DNA from 2 places in the Xanthomonas campestris pv. campestris str. ATCC 33913 genome. Region 2 is predicted to be linked to the other one. Evidence: predicted binding sites of a transcription regulator. Region 2 holds the regulator's gene; the other holds the start of a gene.
What was found. The regulator HrcA, encoded in region 2, represses chaperone genes, less so after heat shock. The targets are predictions, from matches to a motif close to TTNGCACTCNNNNNNNNNGAGTGCNAA.
Positions count from the first base shown of each region.

Region 1: rpoH (RNA polymerase sigma factor RpoH) is a predicted target of HrcA. The motif match lies at 3,688-3,714, and genes of this name have one in related genera.

Region 1 covers NC_003902.1:4,471,964-4,487,668, reverse strand. The annotation lists gene rhlB (ATP-dependent RNA helicase RhlB) at 1-243, shown strand, start outside; gene ftsE (cell division ATP-binding protein FtsE) at 319-1,005, shown strand; gene ftsX (permease-like cell division protein FtsX) at 1,002-1,952, shown strand; gene XCC_RS19540 (response regulator) at 1,961-2,803, shown strand; gene ung (uracil-DNA glycosylase) at 2,800-3,525, shown strand; gene rpoH (RNA polymerase sigma factor RpoH) at 3,726-4,601, shown strand; gene XCC_RS19525 (trimeric intracellular cation channel family protein) at 4,798-5,412, opposite strand; gene XCC_RS19520 (NAD(P)/FAD-dependent oxidoreductase) at 5,465-6,751, opposite strand; gene XCC_RS19515 (hypothetical protein) at 6,871-7,410, shown strand; gene XCC_RS19510 (NYN domain-containing protein) at 7,374-8,207, shown strand; gene XCC_RS19505 (glutathione S-transferase family protein) at 8,204-8,866, shown strand; gene XCC_RS19500 (primosomal protein N') at 9,482-11,704, opposite strand; gene XCC_RS19495 (hypothetical protein) at 12,164-13,222, shown strand; gene XCC_RS19490 (DUF3106 domain-containing protein) at 13,209-13,811, shown strand; gene XCC_RS19485 (MATE family efflux transporter) at 14,187-15,563, shown strand; gene sppA (signal peptide peptidase SppA) at 15,648-15,705, shown strand, end outside.
Region 2 covers NC_003902.1:1,715,751-1,731,455, reverse strand. The annotation lists gene XCC_RS07720 (ABC transporter ATP-binding protein) at 57-1,748, shown strand; gene XCC_RS07715 (efflux RND transporter periplasmic adaptor subunit) at 1,732-2,817, shown strand; gene XCC_RS07710 (TolC family protein) at 2,814-4,217, shown strand; gene XCC_RS07705 (hypothetical protein) at 4,488-4,685, shown strand; gene XCC_RS07700 (prephenate dehydrogenase) at 5,063-6,190, opposite strand; gene pdxY (pyridoxal kinase) at 6,187-7,095, opposite strand; RNA gene XCC_RS07690 (sX9 sRNA) at 7,274-7,348, shown strand; gene dnaJ (molecular chaperone DnaJ) at 7,470-8,600, opposite strand; gene dnaK (molecular chaperone DnaK) at 8,739-10,667, opposite strand; gene grpE (nucleotide exchange factor GrpE) at 10,809-11,327, opposite strand; gene hrcA (heat-inducible transcriptional repressor HrcA) at 11,428-12,459, opposite strand; gene recN (DNA repair protein RecN) at 12,598-14,262, shown strand; gene fur (ferric iron uptake transcriptional regulator) at 14,915-15,325, opposite strand; gene XCC_RS07655 (outer membrane protein assembly factor BamE) at 15,429-15,705, shown strand, end outside.

The DNA of each region.
Region 1 (15,705 bases), 2.3 Mb from region 2:
CCTGCCGTCACGGCGGCCGAAGGCGAGCGCGCACCGCGCAAGCGCCGTCGGCGTCGCAACGGCCGCCCGGTCGAAGGTGCCGAGCCGGTGGTGGCATCCACGCCCGTGCCGGCCCCCGCCGCGCCGCGCAAACCCACCCAGGTCGTGGCCAAGCCGGTACGTGCCGCAGCCAAGCCGTCGGGCAGCCCGTCGTTGCTGAGCCGCATCGGACGCAGGCTGCGTTCGTTGGTCTCCGGCAGCTGAGGTATTGCCGCATGGATCGCATCGCCGCACACCGGCGATGCGACGCAAGCGCTGGCGCTCCGGCATAATCGCTGGATGACCGTTCTGCGTTTCGACAACGTCAGCAAGCATTACGCCGGTGGCCACCAGGCGCTGACCGATGTCAGCTTCGAAGTGGCCGATGGCGAGATGCTGTTCGTGACCGGCCACTCTGGCGCCGGCAAAAGCACCTTGCTCAAATTGATCCACCTCAGCGAGCGGCCCAGCCAGGGCGCGGTGCTGCTGGGCGAACGCAACCTGCTCAAGGTGCGTGGCCGGCAGATTCCACTGCATCGCCGCCAGGTGGGCGCGGTGTATCAGGATCACCGCTTGCTCAACGATCGCAGCATTGCCGAAAACGTCGCCTTGCCGTTGATCCTGCGCGGCACCCGCCGTGCGGAAATCGGCAAGCGCGTGCGCTCGGCGCTGGAACGGATCGGCCTGGCCCATCGCGAGAAGGCGCTGCCTTCGCAGTTGTCGGCCGGCGAACAGCAGCGCGTGGGCATTGCCCGTGCCATCGTCGGCGAACCGCGCCTGCTGGTGGCCGACGAACCCACCGGCAACCTGGACCCGGCACTGGCCGCGGAAATCATGCAGCTGTTTGCCGAGCTGCCGGCGCGCGGCACCAGCGTGCTGGTGGTCAGCCACGACCTGGCGCTGCTCAAGCAGATGCGCAAGCGCGTGCTGATCCTGGACCACGGCCGCCTGGTCGATGACATCTCGCCGCAGGACCTGGCCGAATGAGCAAGCTCGCCAATACCGAATCGGTGGCCCCCTCGCGGTTCGGCGTGTGGATCGACCACCATCTGCACAGCATCGCCTTCAGCCTGGGCCGCGCCATGCGCAAGCCCTGGGCCACCTTGCTCACCATCGTGGTGATGGCGCTGGCGCTGGCATTGCCGCTGGGGCTGTCGATCGCGCTGGACAACGTCAAGCTGCTGGCTGGTAGCGTGCAGCAGTCGCGCGAAATCAATCTGTTCCTCAAGGTGGACGTGGCCGCCGATGCGGCCGAGCGCCTGGCCGGCGAGCTGCGCGCGCGTGCGGACATTGCCCAGGTGGCCGTGCGCACGCCGGCGCAGGGCCTGGCCGACCTGCGCGAAAACGCCAAGCTGGACGAAGCGATCGATGCACTCGGCGACAACCCGCTGCCTACGCTGCTGATCGTCACCCCGGCCGATGCCACCGACGATGCGCAGCTGGCCGCCGCCTTGCAGGCTTTGCCGCAGACCGACCAGGTGCAACACGACGCGCTGTGGCGCAAGCGGCTAGATGGCTGGCTGCATTTCGGCGAACGGCTGGTGCAGGTGCTCTCGGCCTTGCTCGGCATTGGCGCGGTGCTGGTGGTCGGCAATACCGTGCGGCTGGATATCCAGTCGCGGCGCGAAGAGATCGGCGTGCTGCAGCTGCTGGGTGCCAGCGATGGCTTCATCCGCCGCCCGTTCCTGTATCTGGGCGCGTGGTACGGGCTGGGTGCCGGCGCGGTCGCGCTTGCTCTGATCGCCGCTTCCGGGTTTGCATTGCGTACGCCGCTGGCCACGCTGGCCGACAGCTACGGCAGTTCCTTTACCCTGCACGGACTGGATCTGCTGCATTCTGCGATGGTGTTGGTGGGTACCCTGGTGCTGGGTTGGCTGGGTGCCTGGCTGGTCACCGGCCACTTCCTCCGTCAGACCCGCCCCACCGAGACCTGAGACCTGCCATGCATCCACCAGATCTCAAACACCTGATCAGCGACGCACCGCGTGTGATGGTGGTCGATGGGTCCAAGCTGGTACGCAAGCTGATTGCCGACGTGCTCAAGCGCGACTTGCCCAATGTGCAGGTGATCGGCTGCGCCAGCATCGCCGAAGCACGCGATGCGCTGGAGGCCGGTGCGGTGGATCTGGTCACCACCTCGTTGTCGTTACCCGATGGCGACGGCCTGACGCTGGCGCGCAGCGTGCGCGAAGCGGCCGGCCAGGCCTATGTGCCGGTGATCGTGGTCTCCGGCGATGCGCAGCAGCATCTGGTGGAGCGCCGCTTCACCGAATACGTCACCGATTATTTCGACAAGGCGCTGGGCCACGAGGCGCTGGCGACCTTCATCCGCGGCTACGTGCAGCCCGAGCCGGTGGTGGGCGCCACCGTGCTGTACATCGAGGACAGCCGCGTGGTGGCCGAAGCGACCAAGCGCATGCTCGAGCGCCAGAGCCTCAAGGTGGTGCATGTGCTCACTGCCGAAGACGCGTTCGCGCTGCTCACCGCCGAATCGTTGGGCCGCACCGAGCGGCGCATCGACGTGGTGCTGACCGACGTCACCCTCAAGGGCGAGCTCAACGGGCGCGATGTGGTCGAGCGCATCCGCATCGATTTCGCCTACGGCAAGCGCCGCCTGCCGGTGCTGGTGATGACCGGCGACACCAACCCGCGCAACCAGTCCGAGCTGCTGCGGGCCGGCGCCAACGACCTGGTGCAAAAGCCCATCGAAGAACGCCTGCTGGTGACCAAGGTGCTGTTCCAGCTGCGGCTGGCGCGCCTGGAGGATCAGGCCGTCACGCTATGACCGAAGGCGAGGGGCGTATCCAGTTGGAACCGTCATGGAAGGCGCGGGTGGGGGAGTGGTTGTTGCAGCCGCAGATGCAGGAGCTGTCCGCGTTCCTGCGCCAGCGCAAGGCCGCCAATGCGCGGGTGTTCCCGCCCGGCCCGCAGATCTTTGCCGCCTTCGATGCCACCCCGTTCGAGCAGGTCAAGGTGGTGGTGCTTGGCCAGGACCCGTACCACGGCGAAGGCCAGGCGCATGGGCTGTGCTTTTCGGTACTGCCCGGGGTGCCGGTGCCGCCGTCGCTGCTGAACATCTACAAGGAAATCCAGGACGACCTGGGCATTCCGCGCCCCGACCATGGCTACCTGATGCCATGGGCGCGCCAGGGCGTGCTGCTGCTCAATGCGGTGCTGACGGTGGAGCAGGGCCGCGCCGGTGCGCACCAGAACAAGGGCTGGGAAGGCTTCACCGACCATGTGGTGGAAACCCTCAACCGCGAGCGCGAGGGCCTGGTGTTCCTGCTCTGGGGCAGCTACGCGCAGTCCAAGGGCAAAGTGATCGATCAGGCGCGCCACCGCGTGTTCAAGGCCCCGCATCCGTCGCCGTTGTCGGCCCACCGCGGCTTTCTGGGCTGCAAGCATTTCTCCAAGACCAACGAACATTTGCAGCGGCGCGGACTGAGCCCGATCGACTGGTCGTTGCCGTCGCGCGCGGCGCTGGATCTCAGCCTCGCCGGCGGCTGAACGGGCTGGGCCATCGCGCCTGGCAAGTAGGCGATTTGTCACGATCCGCGAGCGGTGACGGTGGTAGCGTAGGCACCTGAATCGAGGCGGCACGGATTGGAACAGCACCGGTGCCGGAAACCCGAACGTCCTATAAATGGAACGCTGGAACTTTTTCTGTACCCAGCAGTCCAATAGTTCGACTGCTAAGATGGTGCCCTATGAACCAGATCACCTCGACTGCCCTTGTGGCAAACAATCTCCCGATTCCCAGTGCGCTCGGTTCGCTGGACGCCTACATCGGTGCCGTGCACCAGATCCCGGTGCTGTCGGTCGATGAGGAACAGAATCTGGCCCGCCGCTTCCGCGACGAGCTGGATCTGGACGCAGCGCGCGAATTGGTCCACTCCCACCTGCGCTTCGTGGTGCACGTGGCCCGCGGTTACAACGGCTACGGCCTGCCGCTGGGCGACCTGATCCAGGAAGGCAATATCGGCTTGATGAAGGCGGTCAAGCGCTTCGACCCGGAAATGGGCGTGCGCCTGGTCAGCTTCGCCGTGCATTGGATCCGTGCCGAGATGCACGAGTTCATCCTGAAGAACTGGCGCATCGTCAAGGTCGCCACGACCAAGGCGCAGCGCAAGCTGTTCTTCAACCTGCGCAAGTCCAAGACGCGCCTGGGCTGGCTCAATGCCTCCGAAGTGACTGCGGTTGCCAAGGACTTGAACGTCTCCGAGCGTGAAGTGATGGAGATGGAGTCGCGCTTGTCCGGTCGCGATATCGGCTTCGACGCTTCGTCGGACGAAGACGATGACCACGGCCCGCCGTCGCCGGTGAGCTACCTCGTGGCCAACGAGGAAGACCCGTCGCAGGCTTATGAGCGGCACGACAGCGAAGACAATCAGCTGCAGTTGCTGCGCGAAGGCATGGCCGGTCTGGATACGCGCTCGCGCGACATCGTCAAGCGTCGCTGGCTGGATTCCGAATCCAAGGTGACATTGCAGGAGCTGGCCGACGAGTACGGCGTATCCGCCGAGCGTATTCGCCAGATCGAAGCGAACGCGCTGAAGAAGATGAAGGCGCTGTTCGTCGCCTGATCCGGTGTGACATTGCCAGTGATACAAAACGGCCCGGTCTTCCGGGCCGTTTTGCGTTGCGGGCGTGGCACGGCAGGCGATACGGTTGGGTGTTGACGTCTCGTTGGCCCAGCAACGCCATGCACGCAGCACGGCCGCAACGACAGCCGTTACGAATCGTCAGGTCACGTTGGAACAACGCCGGTTGCGCGCAGCGCTACTCTGGCAGCCGTGCCACCGGCAGATGCCAGCCGTAGCGGATCGCCATGAAACGCAGGCCAAAGCACACGCCGGCACCGGCGGTCAGCGACCAGGATTGCGGCAGGCCGAGAACATGGCCGATCGCCACCAGGCCGCCGCCGGCCAGCGCCGCCACCGCATACAGTTCGGCCTGCAGTACCACCGGGGTGCGCGCGACCAGCAGGTCGCGGGCGATGCCGCCGCCGATGCCGCTGAGCATGCCGAGCAGCGTCGCACTGAGTGGGCTGAGCTGGTAATCCAGCGCCTTGCTGGTGCCGTAGACCGCAAACAGCGCCAGCCCTGCCGCGTCGAACAGCTGCACCGGATTGCGCAGGCGCTCCACGGCGGTGTGCCAGTAGAAGCCGGCGATACCGGCCAGGCAGGCGGTGATCAGATAGTGCGGGTGCACCAGCGCTGCCGGCGGCGTGGCACCGATCAGCACATCGCGCACGATGCCGCCGGAAACCGCCGCTGCGCAGGACAGCACCAGCACGCCAAACAGGTCCAGGCGGTTGCGCACCGCCACGGTGGCGCCACTGAGCGCAAACACGAAGGTGCCGAGCAGATCCAGCAGGAACAAGACAGTGGCCACGGCACAACGGTCGACAGCGGGCGGCACAGCATCGCGCACCGCCCGCCGGCTGTCATCCGTCCTTGCTGGGCGGTGGCTGGTCAGTGCCGCCAAAGATGATGCGTGCGGCGCGCTGGTAGCTCCAGTACGCCATGGCCCAGTTCACCAGCACCACGAAACGGTTGCGGAAGCCGATCAGGAAGTAGACGTGGGCGGCCAGCCAGAACCACCAGGCCACGATGCCGGAGAGCTTGAGCTTGCCGACATGCACGATGGCGGCCATGCGCCCGATCGTGGCCAGGTTGCCGAAGTCCTGGTAATGGAAGGCCGGCGCGGCCTGGCCGCGCTGGCGTGCGCGGATCGCCTTGGCGATGTGCTTGCCCATCTGTTTGGCCGCCGGGGCCACGCCGGGTACGGGCCGCCCGTCCTGTTGTACCGAGGCCAGATCACCACCGACGAAGATCTCCGGGTGGCCGGGCACGCTGAGGTCCGGTTCCACCAGCACGCGGCCGGCGCGGTCCAGCGGCACGCCCAGGGTGCGCGCCAACGGCGAGGCGGCCACGCCAGCGGCCCAGACCACGGTGCGCGCCGGCACGAAAGTGTCGCCCAACTGATAGCCGAACGCATCGATGTTGGTCACCGGCGTGCCGGTGTGCACCTCCACGCCCAGGCGTTCGAGCTGCTTGCGCGCCTTATCGGTGAGGTCGTCCGGGAAGGAAGGCAGCACGCGCGGCCCGGCCTCGACCAGGCGCACGCGGGCCTGCTGCGGGTCGATATGGCGGAACTCGTTCTTCAGCGTGTGGCGGGCGATTTCGGCCAACGTGCCGGCCAACTCGACCCCGGTCGGGCCGCCGCCAACCACCGCAAAACTCAACCAGGCCGCGCGCGCGGCCGGGTCGGATTCGGCTTCTGCGCGCTCGAAGGCGAGCAGCAATTTGCGGCGTAGCACCAGCGCGTCATACAGGGTCTTCAAACCGGGGGCGTGCTCGGCCCAGTGATCGTTGCCGAAATACGCGTGGGTGGCGCCGGTGGCCAACAGCAGCATGTCGTAGTTGACGGTGTTGCCGTCGGCGAGCACCACGGCGCGGCGGTCGGTGGCAATTTCGGCCACATCGCCAAGCAGCACTTCGACATTGCGCTGCTCGCGCAGGATGTGGCGCAGCGGCGCGGCGATGTCAGGCGCCGAGAGGCCGGCGGTGGCCACCTGGTACAGCAGCGGCTGGAACAGGTGGTGATTCTGGCGGTCGATCAGGGTGATGCGGATGTCCGGATCGGCGAGCGCGCGGGTTGCCCATAAACCGGCAAAACCGCCACCGACCACGACCAGATGCAGCGGCGCTCGGGAGGGGGATGAGGTCATCGTCAGGTCCGATGGATCGCAACGTGGGCACGCAAGGATGCAACAGCGGCAATGAATGTGGCGCGTCGGGCAGGGCCCGCCTGCGGCATCATGTCGCATCTCGCTCACCTGGTCACCGTATGTCCACCTTGCCGCCGCCGTTGCCGCCGCTCGCATCACCACCTGCCGCCGTTGCGCCTGCGCGCGTTTCTCAGCGCAGCCCCGCGACCGTTGCGTTGCTGATCGTGCTGGGCGGTGTGATGACGTTCGGTGTGGTGGTGCTGGGCGTGATCGCCTGGATCGCGGTCGCCGGGTGGTCGATCTTTTCCGAGCAGGCCCAGGCCGCGCTGCAGGCCGACGCGGTGGTGCAGCAGCACATCGGGAAAATCGACACGATGAAGGTCGATGTGCTTGCTACTGGTGCGGCACCGGGTGGCGACGAATTCGTGTTCTCCGTCACCGGCGACCGCGGGCGTGGCAAGGTCAGTGCTACCTGGGTCAGTGACGGTGCCGAGCGCGAGATCCTGACCGAGGGCGTGCTGACCATGCACGATGGTCGCGAGTACACGCTGCCGGCGGAGCAGGCGTCCGACAGCGACAGCGAGACCGAAATCGAATCCGCCGAGTCTTTCGAGGAGCAGACATGGTCGACAACCCCGATAAACGCATCGCACTGCTGATCGATGCCGACAACGCGCCGGCCGGCAAGATCGATGTGGTGCTGGCGGAAGTGGCGCGCTACGGCGTGGCCAATGTGCGCCGCGCATATGGCAACTGGAAAAGCCCGCACTTGAAAAGCTGGGAGGCGGCATTGCACGAATACGCGATCCGCCCGATCCAGCAATTTGCCTACAGCTCCGGCAAGAATGCCTCGGACATGGCGATGGTGATCGATGCCATGGACCTGCTGTACGCGCGCAACCTGGACGGGTTTGCGATTGTTTCCAGCGATGCGGATTTCACCCCGCTGGTGATGCGCCTGCTCACCGACGGCATGAAAGTGTATGGCTTTGGCGAGAAGAAAACGCCGGCGCCGTTCGTCAATGCGTGTTCCAAATTCACCTATGTCGAAGCACTCGGCGAGCAGGCTGCCGCGGCCAGCGACACCGCCGCAGGCCGCAAGGATGCCACCGCGCTGCGCGGCGATACACGGCTGGTGCAGATGCTGCGCAACGCGATCGACAGTGCCTGCGAAGACGACGGTTGGGCGCATCTGGGGGCCGTCGGCAAGCAGGTGGCCAATCAGGCCTCTTTCGATCCGCGCAACTACGGCTACCGCAAGCTCAGCGATCTGGTGTGCGCCATCGGTCTGTTCGAGATCAAGCAGGACGAACAGGCGTTGTGGGTGCGCGATGTGCCCAAGGGCAATCGCCCCAAACAACCCCCTGCTGCTGCGGCCCCGGCCCCGGCGCCGGCCGCGGCCACACGCGGGACGCGTGGTGCACGCAGCGCGCCGAAGCCGGCGGTGGAAAAATGACCGACGAGCGCATGGCGATTGCACACACGCCAGCGGGCGATGGCATCACGTTGTGGGGGCGGCGCAACTCCAGCAACGTCCGCAAGGTGCTGTGGTGCCTTGAAGAGGCGGGTGTGGCGTATACCTCGATCGAGGTGGGCGGCGCGTTCGGCGGAAACGACACACCTGCGTACCGCGCATTGAATCCGAACGGGCTGGTGCCGGCGCTGCAGGATGGTGCGCTGGTGCTGTGGGAATCCAACGCGATCGTGCGCTATCTGGCGGCGCGTCATGCACCGGCGTTGTACCCGCACTCACCGGCCACCCGCGCGCTGGGCGACCGCTGGATGGACTGGACCACGTCGACCTTTGCCGGCGTGTTTCGTGACCTGTTCTGGGGCGTGGTGCGTACCCCGCAGGCCGAACGGGATGCCACACGGATTGCCACAGCGCTTCAACGCTCCGGCGAGCTGCTCGCAGTTGCCGACGCTGCGCTGGCACAGCAGCCGTATCTCTCCGGCGACGACTTCGCGATGGGTGACATTCCGTTGGGCAGCTTTATCTACGCGTGGTTCGAGATGCCAATCGAACGCCCCGAGTTGCCGCATCTGCACGCCTGGTACCAGCGATTGCGTGCGCGGCCGGCTTACCAGCGTGGCGTGATGACGCCGCTGACTTGAGAGCTAGCAAGCGTGCCGATCCCGGGCCGTTGAAGGTGCGGGGTGCCGACATCGGTAGATGCGTCGTTACGAGCCGAATGTTGCGGCACATTGGGATACGTCTAGCGCCCGCGTTGGTAGGAGCGTGCTGGCGCGCGATGGGGCATGACTGGGAACGCTTCATCGCGCGCCAGCTCGCTCCTACCGAGCATGTGTCTGTCTCGGGTTAGCCGCATCGACCCTTGCCTCAGTACGAATCGATCGGGTCCACATCCAGCGACCACCGCACCTGTAACGCGCGGATGCTGCGACACACGGGAAACGGCGTGGCAGAAGCTTTGGTAGGAGCGCGCTTGCGCGCGATGTGGCATGACCGGGAACGCTCCATCGCGCGCGAGCGCGCTCCTACCGGGCGTGTTTCTTTTTGAGGGCAGGCGTCTCGACAACGGACGTAATAAACGACCAATGCCCTTGCAACGCACTGGATGCTGCGACACATGGGGTACACGGTGTAGCAGCAGCTTTGGTAGGAGCGTGCTGGCGCGCGATCGGGCATTACTAGGAACGCTTCATCGCGCGCCAGCGCGCTCCTACCAAGCGCGCGTTCGTTTGCAGTCAGGCGCCTCGACACCTGCCTCAATACAGATCGATCGGGTCCACATCCAGCGACCAGCGCACCCGGCGCGCTTGCGGCAAGGTATGGATGGCCGGCATCTGCGCGTCCAGCACTCGATGCAGCGCAGAGCGTTGCGCTGCCGACAGCAGGAGTTGGGTGCGCTGGAAACCGGCGCGGCGTGGCATCGGCGCCGGCATCGGCCCGTAGCATTCCACCGGCGTGATGGCCGGCGAGGGGGCTGGTGTCTGCGCGCCGACCAGCGCGCGCACGGCGATCAGGAACTGATTGGCCGCGGCCACATCCTTGGCCTCGGCACGGAACAAGGCCAGATGCGCGAAGGGCGGGAAGCCGGCCGCTTCGCGCTGCTGCAGTTCGGCATCGGCAAACGCGTGATAACCGCCGTTGACCAGGGTCTGCAGCAACGGATGCTCGGGGTGATGGGTCTGTAACCACACCTCGCCGGGGCGGTCGGCGCGGCCGGCGCGGCCGGCGACCTGGATCAGTTGCTGGGCCAGCTTCTCGGCGGCGCGGAAGTCGGCGGAGAACAGGCCTTCGTCGATGCCGACCACCACCACCATGGTCAGGCGGGGCAAGTCGTGGCCCTTGGCCAGGATCTGGGTGCCGACCAGGATGCCGGCGTCGGTGCCGAGGCGGGCGAGCTGGGTTTCCAGCGCGTCGCGGCGCTGGGTGGTGCTGCGGTCGATGCGCACCACCGGCGCTTCCGGGAAGGCCTCGACCAGGCGCTCCTCCAGCCGCTCGGTGCCGATGCCCTGCGGCTGCAACGCCAGGCTGGCGCAGGCCGGGCAGGCCAGCGGCGCCGGTTGGCGCGCACCGCAGTGATGGCATTGCAGGCGGCGGCCGCCGGCGTGCACGGTCATCGGGGTCTGGTGCAGCGGCGTGCTGCAGCGTTGGCAGGCGGCGGTCCAGCCACAGTCATGGCACAGCAGCACCGGCGCATAGCCGCGCCGGTTCTTGAACACCAGCACCTGTTCCCCGCGCGCCAGGGTGGCGCCGATGCCGGCCAGCACCTCCGGCGACAGGCCGTCCTTGAGCGGGCGCTTGCGCACGTCGAGCACGCGCACACGTGGCGGCCGCGCATCGCCGGCGCGGCGCGACAGCCGTAGATGCCGATAGCGGCCGCTGTAGGCGTTGTGCAGGCTTTCCAGCGACGGCGTTGCGCTGCCCAGGATCACCGGCACATCCAGCGCCTTGCCACGCACCAGGGCGAAGTCGCGTGCGTGGTAGCGGATGCCGTCCTGTTGCTTGTAGCTGCCGTCGTGTTCCTCGTCGATCACGATCAGGCCGGCGTTGGGCAGCGGCGTGAACACCGCCGAGCGCGTGCCGACGATCAGCTTGGCTTCGCCACGCCAGGCCGCGGCCCACACCCGCGCGCGCTCGCCATCGGAGAGCCCGGAATGCAGCGCATGCACCGGCACGCCCAGGCGCTCGCGGAAGCGGCCCAGCGTCTGCGGGGTCAGGCCGATTTCCGGCACCAGCACCAGCGCCTGCTTGCCGGCGGCCAGGCAATCGGCGATCGCCTGCAGGTAGACCTCGGTCTTGCCGCTGCCGGTGACGCCGTCGAGCAGATAGGTGGCAAAGCCGCTGCCGGCGCGGATGGCGTCGGTGGCCGCCTGCTGTTCGTCGTTGAGCTGCGGCCCGGTGCCCGGGCGCGCCGGCAGCGTGTCGGCGGCCACCGCCACGCGCTCGGCGTAGCCACGCTTGGCCAGGTTGCGGGCAGCCTCGCGCCACTGCGGCAGCTGCTGCTCCAGCGGCTCTTCGGCGAGCGGGCCGGCCAGCAGCAGCGCGGCCAGCAGGGCCGGGCGGCTACCGGCGCGCAGGCTGCCGGCACCGGTGTGGCCGGCCTCGGTGAGTTGCCAGGCCCAGGCATGGGTGTCGGCCAATGGTTCGCCCCGGCGCAGCGGGCCGGGCAGCGCGCTGGCCTGGGCCTCGCCCAGCGGGGCATGGGTGTACCGGGCAAGCCACTGCAGCGAACGGGCCAGCTCATCGATCAGCAGCGGTGTGTCGTCGCACCAGTCCAGCGCCGCGCGCAGCCCTTCGGCCGACGGCTGCTGGCCGCGCTCGACGACCACCCCGATCAGCTCGCGCGGCCCAAACGGCACGCGCACCCGGCAGCCGACCCGGTCCGGACCGTCCACGTCGGTGTCTTGGAGGGGCAGGTAATCGAACAATTGCGGCAGCGGCACTGGCAGGGCGACGCGCAAGGTGGTGACTGGAGCGGACATCCAACCAGTCTAACGACCCTGTCCAGTGCCGGCAGCGGAGCACACCGCGCAGCCCGGAGCGGCCTGTTCAGTTGCGGCAGCTTTCTGTGACCGAAGTGATAAATCCGACGTAAACCCATGTGAGGGTTGGAGAAACCGGTTTATCCACACTGCCTGTGGATAAGCCTGTGAATTAGTCTCGTGCTCCACGCCGTGAAGGCGGATTCACTAGCCTTGGCAACCCGTTGGACATTTTTTCGCCATCTACCATAATTCGATAATTATCAAAGACTTAGGCGTGAAACAAGAATGCAGCACGGAAAAACCAACAGTTGACAGACGGCGGCGTATCGGCATGTCTGCCGCTGTGCACAACGTGCGTGGGCGGCGGCCACGGCAGGAGTAACGGTGTGTGGATCTGTCAAGCCATCGGCGGGGATCATTTGCGTCGGTATCATGCCGGCCGATGCTGGAGTTCTCATGACCGTAGTCCCCGACGCCCCCGTCACCCCCGCCGCGCTGTCAGCCTTTTTGCGCGGTGTCGAACGCCGGGGTCTGGTGCTGGCGCAGTTGCAATGCGGCGATGACGCCGCCGCCGAGCGGGCCCTGGCCGCCGCGCTGCGTGCCTTCAGTGGGCAAGCCGCCGGGCGGCCAATGGCAGGTTGGCCAATGCGCTTCTGGAGCCTGCTGGCGGCCGCGCCGCCGCTGCGGCGCGAGCCGATGCCCGGCACCTGGTTGCCACCCTTCAACGCCCTGGGCCGGATGCAGTCGGCTGACCGCCTGGCGCTGCTGCTGCGCATCGTCGGCGGGCTGCAGGAAGCCGACGCCAGCGAAGTGCAGGGCATGGAGACCCCCGCGTACCAGGCTGCGCTGGCGCGTGCCTGCCCCCGCGATGCGGCCGGTAACCCGGATGCGCAGGCCTGGCGGGCATTGGCCGAGGCCGCCCAGGCGGAATTGCGTGAGTTGAGCCCCGGCCAATTGAGCCGGCTCACCCAGCTGCGGGAGTCGGCCCTGGCCGGCATGCCGTTGCAGCCGGCCCAGGACGGCGCCTCCAGCCCGGCGGCATCGGCTCCCGCGCGCAGCGAACGGCCCGCTGATCGCCGCCCGCGCGCCCGTGCCGCACGCCGGCAATGGACGTGGCCACGCATCAACCGCCGCCATGCCGGCATCGCGCTGGCGCTTGTGGCGCTGGTGCTGTTGGTGGGAGCGCTCGGGTGGTGGTGGACGCATCGCCGCCCCGCCTTGCCGCCGGAGCCGGTGTCGCAGGCGCCCGCGGGCGTCCTGCACGTCACCGACGCAGCCCCGGTGCTGGTGGAGGAATTACCGGCCGCCAACCTTCCCGATGCCGTCGCTGCGCCCGGCCTGGATGCGCGCGACCAGGCAATGCTCGCCGACCCGGATCTGGAGCTGGCGCGCTCGGCCGACCTGTACGCCTGGTACGCCGCCGGGCACCCGGTGCCACCGGACGAATCCGGCGCCCACGCCACTGCGGCCGAACGTCCGTCGAGCGAACTGGAGACGGTCGATGACCAAAACTAAGTGGTGCGGCCTGTGGCTGGCTGTCATGGCCGGTGCCGCAGGGGCGCAGGTGCTGCCCGCGGCGCTGGACGAAACGCCGGCCAGCCCGGTGGCGACCCCGGCAGCGCCCGCCGCGCCGGCCCGGAGCATTCCCAGCGCTGCGCAGCAGCGTGCGCGATGGGATGCGCTGACGCCCGCCCAGCGCACCGAGCTGCGCGCCCGCTACGCGGCCTGGAAGGCACTGACCGCCACCGACAAGGTGGTCTTGCGGCAAGCGCGTGAGCGCCTGCAGGCGCTGCCGGACGATCAGCAGCGCGCGCTGCGCACGCAGTTCGGCGCCATGGACCGGCTGCATCGCGATGGCTGGCGCCTGGGCTCGCAGTTGGGCAACTTCTATCCGCAACTGCAGCCGCTGATCGGTTACGTGCCGGTCGCCCAGCGCGATGCGCTGCTCGGCGTCCTGCGCAGCCTGGATGCCGGTCAGCTGGAGCAACTGGCGGTGCTGGCGCAGCGCACCCCGCCGCAGGAACGCGATGCCTTGCGCGATGCCCTGCTTGCCGAGTCGGCGGCAACCCGGTCGACATGGCTGAAGCGCCAGCTGGCGCGCTGATTAGAGCGGGCCGCTCGTGGCGGCCGTAATCGCACTCGCGCGGTGAGCGCGTGGGCGTCAGGCAGCCCGCGTGCGGGGTCATCGGGCGTCGACCGACGCCGCCGGTACGGCTCCGCTGCCAGTGGCCTCCGAGGCGCGCGGTCCAGGCGCCTTCCCCGATTGATCAAACGCGCGTCTCACGCACTCCGCAGAAGTTGCAGCACCGCACCGTCACCCGCAGCGCCAAGCACTGACGACAGACGTCACCGCTTCGGTCAGCGACACGCTGACCACGCATGGCCCGCACCGCAACTGCAGGTAAGATAGGCGCCCCCACGCGACCCGGTGCCAGCGCCGCCAGGCACGGCCGTAGTCCGCGTGGCGATCGGTTCTGCAATGTCTGTCCCTCACTCCTCCCCGTCGGCAACGCCACGCTTTGCAGCGGAAGTGCGTACCACCGGCCTGCTCGCGCTGCCGCTGGTGCTCGGTCATGTCTCCACCGGCCTGATCGGCTTTGTCGACAACGTGATCGCCGGCCACCACGGCACCGCCACGCTGGCCGCGGTCACCATCGGCACCTCGTTGTTGTGGCTGCCGATGCTGGTGCCGATCGGCACATTGATCTCGCTCACCGCCTCGGTGTCGCAGTTGGTCGGTGCCGGGCGCGAACGCGAGATCGGCCCCTTGTTCCGCCAGGCGCTGTGGCTGTCGCTGGGCCTGGGCGCACTGATGTTCGGCTTTCTCACCGCGGTGCCGCCGTTGCTGCCTACCTTCGGGATCGCGCCGGACATCGTGCCCGGCGCCACCGACTTCCTGCACGCGGTGCGCTGGGGCGGGCCGGCGCTGACGTTCTACTTCTGCATGCGCTACCTCAGCGAAGGCATGCACTGGACGCTGCCGACCATGCTGCTGGGCTTTGGCGGGCTGCTGGTGCTGGCGCCGCTGGGCTACGTGCTGACCTACGGCAAGTTCGGCTTCGCCGAGCATGGTGCACAGGGGCTGGGAATGGCCTCGGCCATCACCATGTGGGTGCAGGCGATTGCCTTCGCGCTGTATCTGTGGCGCTCGCGGCGCTTTGCGCACCTGGAGTTGTTCACCCATCTTGAAGGCCCGCGCTGGCGGGCGATTGGCGAGCTGTTGCGCACCGGGTTGCCGATCGGCATCACCGTGTTGATGGAAGGTGGGCTGTTCATCGTCACCGCGTTGCTGATCGGGCGGCTGGGCTCCACCGAAGCGGCCGCGCACCAGATCGCGATCAACGTCTCGCAGCTGTGTTTCATGATCCCCATGGGCGTGGCCGAAGCCACCACCGTGCGCGTCGGCCATGCGGTGGGCCGTGGCGATCCGCTGGGCATGCGCCGCGCGGCCTGGGCCGGCTACGCCATCGTGCTGGGCACGCAGGCGGTGTCTGCCAGCATCCTGTTGCTCGGTCACGACGCCATCGTGGGCGTGTATACCAACGATGCCGCAGTAGCTGCGCTGGCATCGGTGCTGTTGTTGTTCGCGGCCACGTTCCAGTTTCCCGACGGCATCCAGGTGTTGTCGGCCGGCGCCTTGCGCGGGCTCAAGGACACGCGCGTGCCGATGTTCCTGGCGATGTTTTCGTACTGGGGCTTAGGCATGCCGCTCGGTGCCGGGCTCGGCCTGGGGCTGGGCTGGGGGCCGCAAGGGATGTGGATCGGGCTGATTCTGGGCCTGACCGCCGCCGCGATCCTGATGGGCTTGCGCTTCCGCCAGACCAGCCGGCGGCTGACTGCCGGTGCGGCACCCTGACTTCCTGCGCATGCCCTGCACCGTGCGCAGCCGGTATGCTGGGCGCAACGATCGATCCATCGCGTCTTTCCGACGGAGTTTTCCATGAACCACCCCGTGCGTCGCAATCCCATCGCCACGTTTTTTGTCGGCCTGTGGGATG
Region 2 (15,705 bases):
CTTGTTCGTAAGCACGAACTCGTCAATGCTGCACTGAACTCATCAGCGGAAGTGCAATGGCGGCGGGCAAACAGATCGGATGGCGGGAAGCGGCAAGCTGGCTGGCGGAGATCGTCGGGCCGGACATGCCCTATGTGCGTCTGGCCATCGTCTACGGCGTGGCGATCAGTCTGTTGTCGCTGGCCACGCCAATCTCGGTGCAGTTGCTGATCAACAGCGTGGCCAACACCGCGCTGCCCACGCCGCTATGGACCTTGTCGGTATTGTTGCTCGGCCTGTTGCTGCTGGTCGCCGGCCTGAGCGCGATGCGGGTGTGGGTCATGGCGCTGTTCGAACGCCGCTTGTTCGCACGCGTGGTGGCCGAGATCACGGTGCGCGCCGTGCATGCGCAAAACCCGTTCTTCGCCGACCAGAACCGCGGCGACATGTTCAACCGCTACTTCGATCTGGTGGTGGTGCAGAAGGCCGTGCCGAGTCTGGCCATCGGTGCGTTCACCATCGTGCTGCAGTCGGCGGTGGGGCTGATCGTCACCAGCTTCTACCACCCGTTTTTCCTGGGCTTCAACGCCTTGCTGCTGCTGGTGATCTTCAGCATCTGGATGATCTGGTCGCGCGGGTCGATCCGCACCGCGGTGGATCTGAGCCACGCCAAGCACGAGGCAGCACGCTGGCTGGAAAGCGTCGGCGGCTCCAACGGGTTCTACAAGTCCAGCCGCCATCTCGATTTCGCAATGGATCGCTCCGAGGCGGTCACGGCCGCCTACATCGATCGGCATCGGCGCCACTTCAGCTACAGCTTCACCCAGACCGCCTCCTTCCTGCTGGTCTACGCGGTGGCCAGCGCCGCGTTGCTGGCACTGGGCGGCAACCTGATCCTGCGCGGTGAGTTGTCGATCGGCCAGCTGGTGGCGGCCGAGCTGATCCTGAGCGCGGTGTTCTACGGTATCTCCCAGCTAGGCACCTACCTGGATGCGCTCTACGACCTGGTCGCCAGCTCCGAGGAACTTTCGTTGCTGTTCGCGATTCCGCAGGAACGCGCCGTGGTGGCGCCGGGCAAGACCCCGGGCAACAGCGCGGTCCGCTTGGATGGGGTGGTGATCGATGGCGCGCGGTTCGACTTTTCGCTGGCCGCCGGCGAACAGCTGGTGACGCTGGCCGATGGCGGTGCCGAGCGGCTGCTGGCCATGGTGTTGAAACGGCACGTGGTGCCCGACCGCGGGCTGGCGATGGTGGGCGGCGCCGACATGGCCACCTTCGACATGTATCTGCTGCGTTCGGAAGTCACCGTGCTCGACCGCCCCACTATCGTGGAGGTCACCATTCGCGAATACCTGGCGCTGGCCTCCAGTGATGTGAGCTCCGAAGCGATGCTGGAAGCCATCGACGCGGTGGGCTTGCGCAGCCGCATTGCCTCGCTTCCCAAGGGGCTGGACACGCGTCTGGCCGCCTCCGGCTACCCGTTGTGGATCGGCGAGGTGATGGCGCTGAAGCTGGCCAACGCGCTGCTGGTGCAACCGCGTGTGCTGATGCTGTCGCAGCTGTACGACCTGATTCCGGCCGAACGCCTGACCAAGATCCTGCGTCGTTTGAAAGCCACCGGCACCACCGCCTTGTTGTGCACCGGCCGGCCGGAGGACATCACCCTGGACGGCTGGTTCCGCCTGCAACCCGGACAGCAGCAGCGCTACGCCACGCGCGATGCCCTGATCGCATCCATGCAGGAGGCAGACGATGCGCCAGGCCGCTGATCGCAACGCGCACTTCCCAACCCTGGCGGCGATGCGGCCGCCCAGCATCGCCAAGGCACTGGCCTGGATGCTGCTGATCGGCGTGGCCATTGCCGCGGCGATCCTGGCGCTGGCACCGTGGGTGCAGACCGCCAGCGGCAAGGGACAGGTGGTCTCGCTGGACCCGGGCGATCGCCAGCAGCAGGTCACCGCCTTCGTTCCCGGCCGTGTCGAGACGTGGTACGTGCACGACGGCCAGCATGTCTCGCGTGGCGACCCGATCGCGCGCGTCGGCGATCTGGACCCGGACCTGCTGACCCGCCTGGCCAGCGAACGGGCGCAGGTGCAGGCCGAGATCGCCGCCATCCAGCAATCACGCGCGGTGGCCGGCATCGATGTGGAGCGCAGCCGGCAATTGCTGGCCGAAGGCCTGGCCGGGCGCCGTGACTACGAGCTGACCCAGATCAAGGTGGCCGAAGCCGATGCCAAGCTGGCCGAGTCGCGCGCCAAGTTGACCCGGATCGACATCCAGTTGAATCGCCAGTCTGCGCAGTTGGTGCGTGCGCCGCGCGACGGCCGCGTGCAACAGCTCAACGCCGCCAGCGGCAGCGCGATGGTGTCGCCGGGCACGGTGCTCGCGGTGATCGCGCCCGAGCGCGTGGAGCGTGCGGTCGAGCTGTATATCGACGGCCGCGACGTGCCATTGATCCGCCCCGGACGGCCGGTGCGGCTGGAGTTCGAAGGCTGGCCGGCAATCCAGTTCAGCGGCTGGCCGTCAGTGGCGCACGGCATGTTCGATGGCCGCGTGCGTGCGATCGACCCCAACGCAGCGCCCGACGGACTGTTCCGCATCCTGGTCGAACCCATGCCGGGCAAGCCGGCGTGGCCGGCGCAGGAATTCGCGCGCCAGGGCGGCAAGGTGCGCGGCTGGGTGCAGGGCGAAACCGTGCGGGTCGGCTACGAACTGTGGCGCCAACTCAACAACTTCCCGCTGGAATTCGACCGCCGCCCGACGGCCACGCAGCAGGATGACGGCAAGGCCAAGCCGGCGGCGTACAAGGCCGAAGACGACGCGACGGGCAAGAAATGATGCACCGTTTTGTTGCCCTGTTGATCGCACTCTGCCCCGGAGCGGCATTCGCCCAGACCGCTGCCCTGACCCTGGACGAGGTGTTGCAGTCCTCTGCCCGCTCGGCGCCGCAAATCGTCGAATCGCTGGCCAAGGTGCGCCAGGCCGAAGGCAAGGGGCTATCGGCCAATGGCGCGTTCGATACGGTGTTCGATATAGATGGCCGCTCGCGCGAGGCCGGCTATTACGACGGCAGTTCGATCGAGAGCACGGTCAAGCGGCCCTTCGAGGAAAACGGCGGCTACTACTACGGCGGGTACCGGTCCTCGCGCGGGTCGTTTCCGGTCTACGAAGACAAGTCCTACACCGACCGCGGCGGCGAAGTGAAAGTCGGTGCGCTGTATGCGCTGCTGCGCGACCGCGTGGTGGATGAGCGCCGCACCCGTCGCAGCGTGGCCAGCGGCGACATCGACGTGGCGCAGTACGAAGCGGAGATGGTGGCGATTGGCGTGCAGCGCCGCGCGGTGGATGCCTACCAGAGCTGGGTCGCGGCCGGGCTGAAGCTGCGGGCCTACAAGGACCTGCTGGAGCTGGCCGAACGCCGCCGCAACGCCATTTCCCGGCAGGTGACGCTCGGCGCACGGCCAACCATTCTGTTGACCGAAAACGACCAGAACCTGGTGCGCCGCCGCGCGCTTGTGGTGCGCTCGGAGCAGGACTTCGCCAATGCGGCCAATGCGTTGTCCTTGTATCTGCGCGACGACGCCGGCATGCCGCTGATCGTGTCCGCCGAGCGGCTGCCCGCCGACGCCTCCGCGCTCGAAGGTCTGGCCGGCGCCAGCAAGATCACCGCGCCGGTGGAACGCCCCGATTACCGCGCCGTGCTGACCCGCATCGATCAGGCCACCGCCCGCCTGATGCTGGCGCAGAACGATCTGAAGCCACGCCTGGACGTGAGTTTCGAGGTCAGCAAGGATCTGGGCGCGCCCGGCGTGGGTGGCCCAAACCGTTCGCCGACCGATGCGATCATCGGCTTCCGTTTCAGCGTGCCGCTGGAAAATCGTTCCGCCAAAGGCCGCGTGGCCGAGGCACGCGCGGAGATCGAGGCGCTGGATCAACGCAGTCGCTTCCTGCGCGACCAGATTTCGGTGGAAGTGGAATCCATCGTCATCTCGCTCAATGCCGCCCAGCGACTGGCCGGCATCGCCGATGAGGAGCGCAGCCTGGCAGACCGGCTCGCTGCGGCGGAGCGGCGCCGTTTTGAACTGGGCTCGGGCGACTTTTTTCTCGTCAATCAACGCGAAGAAACTGCCAACGATGCCCGCGTACGGCTGATCGATGCACAGGCGCGGATCGCCTCCGCACGTGCCGAACTGGCCGCCGCCACCGCGGACCGTGACGCTTTGATGCTGCGCCAGTAGCGCACGCTGGCGCTGGCCGGATGTCCGTGCATCCAGCCCAACAGGCCCGCCGCTGGGCAGCGTGCAACGCACCACTGCCATGCCCTCGAAGTGTCGCGCGCGTAGCGCGAGAAGCTAAAAAGCAGCCACAACCGGCGCCGTCATTGTGTGCTTCATCGCTTGACGACGCATCGGTAACACGGCGCTGCGCATGCTCGCGACACCGGCAACAGCGCCGGTCGCGCGATCGTTGACGGTCGCATTGCAACCTTGAAACTGAGGAGGTGCGAGATGTCTTTTCGGCAATTTCCAGCCGTCGGTGCAGACGGCGAGCCCTACGTGATCATCGAGTTCCGCGACGACCAACCGCAGGGGCGCGCGCAGACACACGCGACACCACGCTATGAGCTCCCCGACGGTCGCCATCTGCTGCGGCAGGGCCAACGCTTCGTCACCAGCGGCGGCGAACTGAGCCTGCAAGCGGCATAACGCCAGCTGGTCATTTTTTGACCATGGCAAACCCGGCCGTTGCGCGGCAAGGGCTGATGCGAGTTATCCACATGCTTGTCCAGGATTCATCCACACCCTGTGTGGATGAATCTGCCATGCGTCAGCGCCAGTGCTCGGGGTCGCTTTCACAGTCGTTCGAATTACTTAGCAGGCGAGTGCGTTTCCACTTGCCACTGCGTTGCTCCCGCAGATGTGGTGCGTCCCGAGGCCACTCGATTGACAGAAGCAAAGCACCTTGAAGCCTGCCTACCCGTGATGCGGAACAGGCGTGGGCAGACGCGAGGCCTATGACTACATCGCTGCCGCTGATGAGTCAGGTCTTGCATACTCCGGTGCATGACGATGACTCGAAAGACTCAACGTTCCCGATCAACGCGCTCCAACACCCGCCCGATCCGGTCGGCATCGATTTGCGCTGCGGCGCGGCCCAGTGCAGCGCGATCGCTCTCCGGCTCGAACCCCATCCGGAAGTGCAGCTCGCCGCCGGGCGTGCGCGAGGAGTGGATCGAGGACAGGTTGACGCCGTGCTGCTCGAATACATGCAGCAACACGCGTAACGAGCCCGGCTGGTCTTCGGGCAGATACACGCTCAAGGTCAGCGGCTCGGTGAGGTCGGCCAGCAGGTAGCCCACCCGTTCATAGGTGTAGTTGCCGGCCGCCAGTGAGTCGCCTTGCAGGGCCTGCGCGTTGGCATCGAGAAAGGCCTGCCGAAATCGCAAGCGTGCCGCATCATCGCCCTGCACCACCAAGCCGCGCAGTTCTTGCAGCTGCGCGAGCAAGCGGTCGAGCATTTCGGCAACGTAAGGATTGCCGAACTGGATGTCTTCGTAGATCGACGGGTTGAGCGAGAGAATGCGCGCGATCACCGCGGTATCCAGTTCGAACGAGGCCGAGCGGTATGGCATCAAGGTGCGCAACTCGCCGAGCAAGGGGGCGTAGTCGCGCAAGGTGCCAGCCTGCGCCAGATGGGTGGCATGCACCATGGCCTGCACGAGCGCCATCACGCGGTCGTGGTGTTCGGGCGTGGCGTAGACGCACTCGGCCTGCAACGCGCTGCACAGCGCATCCACCCAGCCGGACCAGCGCTGCACACGTGCGCGGCAGACCACCATCACCCGCCCCTTCAAGGTGGGCGACTTGGGCGGTGCGGTCATCGGGTGCAGGCCCACCACCTCGGCCTGCGACGCCAGCATCGCCGCGACTGGCGCCTGTTTGATCGAGGTGACATCCAGCCACAGTTGCTCCGCCGCACGCGCGCCGGCAAGAGCGGCATAGCGTTCGATCAGCGCAGCGGTGTGGCGGATTGGTGCCGAAAAAATCAGCACATCGGCGCGCGCCACCAGCGTGGCGTCGTCCAGCCCGTCCGGTAATGCCGGATCCACGCCGATCACCTCCAGCCCCATGCGCGTGCGCAGGAATTGGGCGAGCCAGCGTCCGTAGGCGCCGGCGATCCCGACGATGCCAACGACCGGATGCGCGATCACGCCAGTCGCTCAACCGCAAAGCGCGGCGCGGTGCCAAGCGCGGCCGGCGCGGCAGCCAGCACATCGAATTCCTCGAAGCCAGCAGCCAGGGTGGCCTCCAGCGCCGCATGCACGCCGGTCAGTGCATGCCCCACCGCCTGCTCGAATGGCACATCGCGCAGCAACAGGCCGATCAGCAACGCCATCAGCACATCACCGGTGCCGGCCACGTCCACCGGCAGGTGCGGGCTGGCCCAGCGATAGACTGCCTCAGCGCTCACGGCCAGGGTCACCAGCTCGCCGGTGCCGCCGGCCACGCTATGTGCAAGCACCCATTGCGGGCCACGCGCAAGCAAGGCGCGTGCAGCGACGATGGCATCGTCCTGTTCCAGACTCGGCAGCCCGGTCAGGCGACCAAGCTCGAAGGCATTGGGCGTCACCAACCAGGCATGCGGCAACAGCCGCTCGGCAAACACGCGCTCCAACCCGGGCTCCACGTAAGGGCCGGTGTGGGTGTCGCCAATCACCGGGTCCAGGCAATAGCGCAACTGTGGCGCCTGCGGCAGGGTCTGCTCCAGCCAGTCCGCAAAAGCCTCGCCATTGGCCAGGCTGCCGAAGTAACCGGAAACAAGCAAGCGTGCACGCTGCGGCAGGCCGCGCTCGGTCGCGCCCAGCAATAGATCCGCCAGCCAGTCGGCCGGCAGGATGCGTCCGCGCAAGGTGGCGTAGAACGGCGCATTGCTCAGCAAGGTAGTGGGTACTTCCGCCACGCGTAAGCCCAGCGCGCGCAACGGCGGCACCGCCGCGCTGTTGCCGGCATGCCCGTAGACCAATTGCGATTGCACCGAGATCACATCGACCGGTGCAGGACCATCCGGGCGCTGACGGCGGCCGTGGACGAGGTGGCTGTCGGTTGCGTCGCTCATGCAGGCACCATCTTCGAAAGAGATGTCCCATTATCCGCGCAAGCCAGCAAGCGTGCTGTCGAAACAGCAGGAATGGCACGCCCGTGCATCCACAACGCTGCGCCTGGTGACTGCTTAGAGCAGCTATCAAAACTACTGCGCTGCCGCCAGGCGGGCGCGGCCGGTGCTCGGAATCCTCATGTGCCCACGTACACTCCGGTTCCTCCGCGCCGTCCGCACCCACCTGACGGCTGCTCGCTACGTTTTGTTAGCCGCTCTTAGTTATGCCGAGTTGGGCAGGGCAATCCGTGCAGGCGATTCCATAAAAAAATCCGGCGTGCATCGCTGCACGCCGGACGTTGCTGGATCACATCAGCTGGATCTGCGCCCCTGGATCAGGAGGTCATCCGATCCCAGAAACCCTTCACTCCATCGATGAAGGTCGCCGACTTGGGCGAATGCTTGCGCGCGTCCTCACCGGTGAACGTGGCCTCAAACTGCTTGAGCAATTCGCGCTGATCGGTAGTGAGGTTGACCGGCGTTTCCACCACCACGCGGCAGTACAGATCGCCCTCGCTGCGGCTGCGCACCGAGCGCACGCCCTTGCCACGCAGCCGGAACAGCTTGCCGGTCTGCGTTTCGGCCGGGATGCGGATTTCCGCTTCGCCGCCCAGCGTGGCCACCCGCACGGTGTCGCCGAGCGCGGCCTGCGAAATGCGGATCGGCACCTCGCAATGCAGGTCGTCGCCATCGCGCTGGAAGATCGCATGCTCGCGCACGCGCACTTCCACATACAGATCGCCCGGCGGCGTACCGGCCGGGCCAGCTTCGCCCTCGCCTGCCAAACGGATGCGGTCGCCGGTGTCCACGCCTGCCGGCACCTTGATCGACAGTACCTTGTCCTCTTCCACGCGACCTGCGCCATGGCAGGTCTTGCACGGGTTCTGGATCAGCGTGCCGCGGCCGTCGCAATGCGGGCAGCTCTGCTGCATGGCGAAGATGCCGCGCTGGATGCGGACCTGGCCGCGCCCATGGCAGGTTGCGCAGACTTCCACCTTGCCGTCTTCCGAGCCGCTGCCGTGGCAGGGTTCGCACTCGATCAGCGTGGGGATCTCGATGCGCCGCTCGATGCCGGCGACGGCTTCTTCCAGATCCAGTTCCAACACGTAGCCGACGTCGGCACCACGTCGCGCAGCGCGCGGACCGGCGGCGCCACCGCCAAAAATATTGCCGAAGATATCGCCAAAGATATCTCCCATGTCCGGACCACCAGGCCCGCCACCGCCGCCGCCCATGCCGTGCTCGAACGCCGCATGGCCGTGCGCGTCGTAGGCACGGCGCTTGTTGCCGTCCGACAGCACTTCATAGGCTTCCTTGCATTCCTTGAACGTTGCCTCTGCAGCAGCGTCGCCAGGATTGCGGTCCGGGTGGTACTTCATGGCACAACGCCGATAAGCCTTCTTCAGCTCCTCGTCGCTGGCGCCACGGGCCACGCCCAGAACTTCGTAGTAATCGCGTTTGCTCATGACAGGGAATCGGGAATCGGGAGAAGGGAATCGTTCAAAGCGTACATCCTCACATCAGCAGGCATCCGGAAGGGTCAGAACAGCGAAGGAGCGATGCCGTAGCACCGCTCCTCCGATTCTCTATTCCCTATTCCCGACTCACGCCTTCTTATCGTCCTTGACCTCGGTGAACTCGGCGTCCACCACGTCATCGGCGGCCTTGGAGGCCTGCGCATTGCCGCTGGCCGCATCGGCGTTGCCGCCCTGCTCTGCCGCGGCGGCCGCGGCGTACAGCGACTGGCCGGCTTCTTCCAGGGTCTTGCTGCGCGCTTCGATCTGCGCCTTGTCGTCGCCCTTCATGGCGGTTTCCAGGTCGGCCAGGGCCGCTTCCACCTTGCCGATCACATCGCCACCCACCTTGCTGCCATGCTCGGTGATCGCGGTGCGGGTGGCGTGGATCAAGCCATCGGCCTGGTTGCGGGTCTGCACCAGCTCCTGGAACTTCTTGTCTTCTTCGCGGTTGGCTTCCGCGTCGGCGACCATGCGCTGGATCTCTTCATCCGACAGGCCCGAACCGGCCTTGATCTCGACCTTCTGTTCCTTGTTGGTCTTCTTGTCCTTGGCCGACACGTGCAGGATGCCGTTGGCGTCGATGTCGAAGGACACTTCCACCTGCGGCATGCCACGCGGCGCCGGCTCGATGCCGGAGAGGTCGAACTTGGCCAGCGACTTGTTGAAGCGGGCCTGCTCGCGCTCACCCTGCAGCACGTGCACGGTCACGGCCGACTGGTTGTCTTCGGCAGTGGAGAAGGTCTGCGAGGCCTTGGTCGGGATGGTGGTGTTCTTTTCGATGATCTTGGTGAACACGCCGCCCATGGTTTCGATACCCAGCGACAGCGGGGTCACGTCCAGCAGCAGCACGTCCTTGACGTCGCCAGCCAGCACGCCGCCCTGGATCGCGGCGCCCACGGCCACGGCTTCGTCCGGGTTGACGTCCTTGCGCGGTTCCTTGCCGAAGAAATCGGCAACGGCCTGCTGCACCTTCGGCATACGGGTCTGACCGCCGACCAGGATCACTTCGTTGATGTCGCTGGCGCGCAGGCCGGCGTCGTTCAACGCGGTGCGGCACGGCTCGATCGACTTCTTGACCAGGTCTTCCACCAGCGCTTCGAGCTTGGCACGGGTCAACTTGATGTTGAGGTGCTTCGGGCCCGAGGCATCGGCGGTGACGTACGGCAGGTTCACTTCGGTCTGCTGCGAGGTCGACAGCTCGATCTTGGCGCGCTCTGCGGCGTCCTTGAGGCGCTGCAGCGCCAACGGATCCTTGCGCAGATCGATGCCCTGATCCTTGTTGAATTCGTCGACCAGATACTCGATGACGCGGTTGTCGAAGTCTTCGCCGCCCAGGAAGGTGTCGCCATTGGTGGCCAGCACTTCGAACTGCTTCTCGCCATCGACCTCGGCAATTTCGATGATCGACACGTCGAAGGTGCCGCCGCCCAGGTCGTACACGGCAATCTTGCGGTCACCGCCGTTCTTGTCCAGGCCATAGGCCAGGGCAGCAGCCGTCGGCTCGTTGATGATGCGCTTGACGTCCAGACCGGCGATGCGGCCAGCGTCCTTGGTGGCCTGGCGCTGGCTGTCGTTGAAGTACGCCGGCACCGTGATCACCGCTTCGGTGACCTTTTCGCCCAGGAAGTCCTCGGCGGTCTTCTTCATCTTTTCCAGCACGCGTGCGGAAATTTCCTGCGGCGCCATGCGCTTGGAATCGCTGGTCTGCACCCAGGCATCGCCGTTGTCGTGCGCCAGAATGCCGTACGGCACGTGGGAGATGTCCTTCTGCACTTCGCCGTCAGTGAACTTGCGGCCGATCAGGCGCTTCACCGCGTAGAAGGTGTTCTTCGGGTTGGTCACCGCCTGGCGCTTGGCCGAGGCACCGACCAGCACTTCGCCGTCCTTGGTGTAGGCGACGATCGAGGGCGTGGTGCGATCGCCCTCGGAATTTTCGATGACGCGGGCCTTGCCGCCGTCCATGATCGCCACGCACGAGTTCGTGGTGCCGAGGTCAATACCAATGATCTTGCCCATGGATACGCTCCTGATGAGTCTTTAGCTGTGTCCGGCGACGCCGGGTCTGGCTGAGATGTGGGGGTGGTGCGCAGGTGTTCAAGCCACCTGTACGAATCTGCGTTCCGCGTCTGCGCCGGCCGGTTCAGCCGGCAGCAGTGCTCAGTCGTGCTTGGCCACGACCACCAGGGCCGGGCGCAGCAGGCGCTCGTTGAGCAGGTAACCCTTCTGGAACACCTGCACGACATGGCCCGGCGCGATGCCCTCGGCCTCGCCCTGGCTGATCGCCTGGTGCTGGTCGGGATTGAACGGCTGGCCGACCGGGTCGAGCAGGGTCAGGCCGTTGTCGGCAGCGACCTTGAGCAGCTGCTTGTAGGTCAGATCCAGGCCATCGCGCAGCGGGCTGGGTTCGGTGCCGGCGGCGGTGAGGCCCGCGTCCAGGCTGTCGAACACCGGCAGCAGTTCGCCGAGCAGCTTCTCGTTGGCGAACTTGCGCGCGTTCTCCACATCGCGGGCGATGCGCTTGCGCTGGTTCTCCAGGTCGGCGCGCTCGCGCAGGGCGTCGGCCTTGACCAGGGCGATCTCGCTGCGCAAGGACTCGATCTCGGCCTTGAGCGGATCGGTCTCGGGCGGGTTCTGGGACAGGTCTTCGGAGTCGAATTCGGGGTGGTCTTGGTTCATGTGCAGTTCCCGGGCAAGCGGAACGCCCGCCCCAACGTCACCCCGTATGTGGGCGCTCGCGCGCGTTTCAAGCAAATGCCATCGCTCCGATCGAGCGCGGTTATCGCGTGCCGGGCGGCTCCATGGCCGCGCCCAGCATCTGCGCGGCGGTCTGCACCAGCGGAATCACCCGGTCGTAGGCCATGCGTTTGGGCCCGATCACCCCCAGCACGCCCAGCACCTGGCCGCCGGCGGTATACGGCGCGGTGACCAGCGAGACGTCGTCCAGCGACACCATACCGGTTTCCTCGCCGATGAAGATGCGCACACCCGGCGCCTGGATGGTGCGTTCGAGCAGCTGCAGGATCTCGCGCTTGCTGGCGAAGGCCTCGAACAGCTCGCGCAGCCGGTCCAGGTCCGACAGGTCCTGCACACCCATCAAGCGGGTCTGCCCGGCCATCACCATGCCGTCGTCGTCGGCCGGCACCAGCGCCTCGCTGGCCAGGTCCACGCTATGCGCCAGCAACTGCTCCATCTCGTTCTTGGCCAGCCGCAGTTCGCGCAGCAGCGAGGCGCGGATGTCCGACAGCGCGCGCCCGGCGAACTGCGCGTTGAGGTAGTTGGCCACCCGTTCCAGCTCGGCCGGCTCGTAGGCGCGGCGCGGCTCGATCACCCGGTTCTGCACCTCGTTGTCGGCAAATACCAGGATCGCCAGCACCCGGCGCGCGTCCAGCGGCACGAAATCGATATGCCGGAACGCAAACTGCTCGCGCCGCGGCGCGCTGACCACGCCCACGAAGTGGCTCATCGCCGACAGCATCTGCGAAGCGCTACCCAGCAGCGACTGCGTCCCGTTGCTGCTGGCCAACTCGGCGCGCAGCCGGCGCACCTCCTCTTCGCCGGGCGGCTGCATCTGCACCAGGCTGTCGACGAACACCCGGTAGCCGTGCGCGGTGGGCACCCGCCCGGCCGAGGTGTGCGGAGAACTGAGCAGCCCGATGTCTTCCAGGTCGGCCAAAATATTACGGATCGTCGCCGGGCTGACATCCAGGCCGGCATGCTGGGCCAGCGTCTTGGAGCCCACCGGTTCGCCATCGCGGATGTAACGCGCGATCAGCGTGCGCAGCAGGTGGCGTGCGCGGGGGTCGAGCATTGGGGACTGGGACGCGCGCATGGGATCATCCGGTGAGACTGGGCATAGATAATGTCTGGCCCCGGGGTTGGCAAGCATCCCATTCCCCCAGCGTCCCCATCGGCCCTAAGCTTCCCCAAAGCGTTCACACTCGATCCCATGCTCAGACACCTCTCAATCAAGGATTTCGCCGTTGTCCGCGCCACCGAACTCGAATTCGGGCCGGGCATGACCGTGGTCTCGGGCGAAACCGGCGCCGGCAAGTCGCTGATGGTGGATGCGCTGGGCTTTTTGTCCGGCCTGCGCGCCGACAGCGGCGTGGTCCGCCACGGCGCCGACCGCGCCGAGCTGTCGGCCGAATTCCAGCTGCCGGCCGAGCATCCCGGCCTGACCTGGCTGGCCGACAACGAGCTCGATGACGATGCCCAATGCCAGCTGCGCCGGATCATTCGCGCCGACGGCGGCTCGCGCGCCTGGATCAACGGCCGCCCGGTGACCTCCTCGCAGCTGTCCGACCTGGCCGCGCGGCTGGTGGAAATCCACGGCCAGCACGAGCACCAGGCGCTGATGGCCCGCAACAGCCAGCTGGCCCTGCTCGATGCCTACGCCCGCAACAGCGCCCAGCGTGAGCAGGTGCGCCAGGCCAGCCAGCGCTGGCAGGCGCTGCTGGACGAGCGCGATGCCCTGTCTGCGCAAGGCGATGTCTCCGACCGCATCGGCTTTCTGGAGCACCAACTGGCCGAACTGGAGCGCGAGGACCTGGACCCGGCGGCCATCGCCGCGCTGGACACCAACCATCGCCGCCAGGCACACGCCACTGCCTTGATCGGCGCCTGCGAGAGCGTGGTCCAGCAGCTCAATGGCGACGAGGGCCCTTCGGCGCTGGGCCTGCTGCAGGACAGCCGGCACGACCTGGCCCGGGTGGCCGAGCACGAGCCGCGGCTGGGCGAAGTGGATGCGCTGCTGGACAGCGCCGCGATCCAGATCGAAGAAGCGCTTGCCCTGCTCGACCGCGTGCGCGACGACCTGGATGCCGACCCCACCCAATTCGAGGCCATGGAGCGCCGTCTCGGCCGCCTGCATGACCTGGCCCGCAAGCACCGCGTTTCGCCTGACGAGCTGGCCGCGCATCGCGACCACCTGACCGCCGAGGTTGAGAGCCTGCGCGGCGCCGACGAGCGCCTGCAGCAGCTGGACAAGCACATCGAGGCGGCCATCGGCGTCTGGCAAGGCGCCGCCAGCGTCCTCAGCGCCAGCCGCCAGAGCGCCGCGCAGGCGCTGTCCGCTGCCACCACCACGCTGATCGGCGAACTGGGCATGGGCGGCGGGCAATTCCTGATCCAGTTGCAGCCGCAAGAGACCCTGCGCCCGGATCCCAATGGCGCCGAGCGGGTGGAATTCCTGGTCGCCGCCAACGCCGGGCAGCCGCCGCGCGCCCTGCGCAAGGTGGCCTCCGGCGGCGAACTGTCGCGTATCTCGCTGGCGATCGAAGTGGCAGCGCTTGGCCTGGACAGCGTGCCGACCATGGTGTTCGACGAAGTGGATTCCGGTATCGGCGGCGCGGTGGCCGACATCGTCGGCCAGAAGCTGCGTGCCCTGGGCGAAGAACGCCAGGTGCTGTGCGTTACCCACTTGCCACAGGTCGCCGCCAAGGGCCACGCGCATTACCGCGTGAGCAAGGCGCCGGTGGATGGCATGACCCAGAGCGCGGTGGAACTGCTCGGCCCGCAGGCACGCCAGGAAGAACTGGCGCGCATGCTCGGCGGCGTGGAAGTCAGCAAGGAAGCCCGCGCGGCGGCGCGCAAGCTGCTGCAGAGCGCCTGAGTTACCGGGCGGGTCCCGCATGCTGCGGGCTCGCGGCGCGATGTGCCCGCCCGAGTTCGCAGTGACTTTCCCTCCGCGCTTGCGGGGGGTGGATTTCGCTGCAATCGGCAGAGCGGCATGCCTGCTGAGCCCCGACTTTTAGTGCGATTGGCCTGTTTGATAGCGCAGGCCTGGTAATCGGTAAGCCGGCACCCGATGCAGTATTTGCGGCGCATCGCGACAACGCGGCGCCAGTGCCTTACCTGCGGCAATTACAGACTGAAGCTGGGGCGCTTTCTCCCGCCGAACGGCAGGCGTAAATCGCACTGACCACCGACGTCTCGATTGCGGCGCGCGCTGCAATTACTGCGCACGCGTCCTGCGCAACGCCCTAGCCACACGTGACATGCGCAATCCACGCATCACTGCAGACCTCCTGCATCGGCAGTTGAGTAGTGGGATGGCAGTACTCAATCGTCGCGTGCAGGCGCAGCGGCGTGCACGCGCTGTGCGGCGCACCAAGACGCACTTATGCGCCAGAACGCTGAGCGCTGTTTCATCAAGGGTCACGACGGATAGCATGTCGTGCGCAGCACATCAGCGATGTGCTTCTCCCAAACATGCACAAGGCGGCCGAAGCCGCCTTGTCAGTGTTACCTACAGCAACGTGGCGTCAGCGCGGGCGCTTCTTGCGCACGTACAGCACCAGCGAATGCTCTTCGAGCTCGTAGCCATGCTTCGCCGCAATCTGGCGCTGCAGCGCTTCAATTTCTTCGCTCTCGAACTCGATCACGTGGCCGGTGTCCACATCGACCATGTGGTCGTGATGGCCGCCGCGGTCCAGCTCGTACACGGCCTGGCCGCCTTCGAAATTGTGCTTCAACACCAGGCCAGCAGCCTCGAATTGGGTCAGCACGCGGTAAACCGTGGCCAGGCCGATTTCGTCGCCATGGTCCAGCAGCTGGCGATAGATGTCTTCTGCGCTGAGGTGGTGCTGGTTGCTCTTCTGTTCGAGCAGTTCCAGGATCCGCATACGCGGATGGGTCACCTTGAGCCCGACTTTGCGCAGGTCGTGGGTTTCCATACGTTCTCCGTTCATTGGCGATTTAGCGCCAGCTGCCTGAGACGGGTCGCGGCGACCGCCGGGAGTGTATCATCGGCGTGATTTCCTCAGCACTTAATCCCCGATGCGCAATCTCCTGCTGGTCGCCGCCGTTGCACTCTCCACCGCTGGCTGCGGCATCATCTACAAGCAGCCGATCTACCAGGGCAATCTGATCAAACAGACCGCCGTGGAGCAACTGCAGGTAGGCCAGAGCAAGCAGCAGGTCAGCGCGTTGCTGGGAACACCGTCCATCCCCGATCCGTTCCATGCCCAGCGTTGGGACTACACGTCCACGCAGCGCGTCGATCGTCTGGCGCGGACCGACGTCAAGAACTTCACCGTGTTCTTCGAAAATGAGC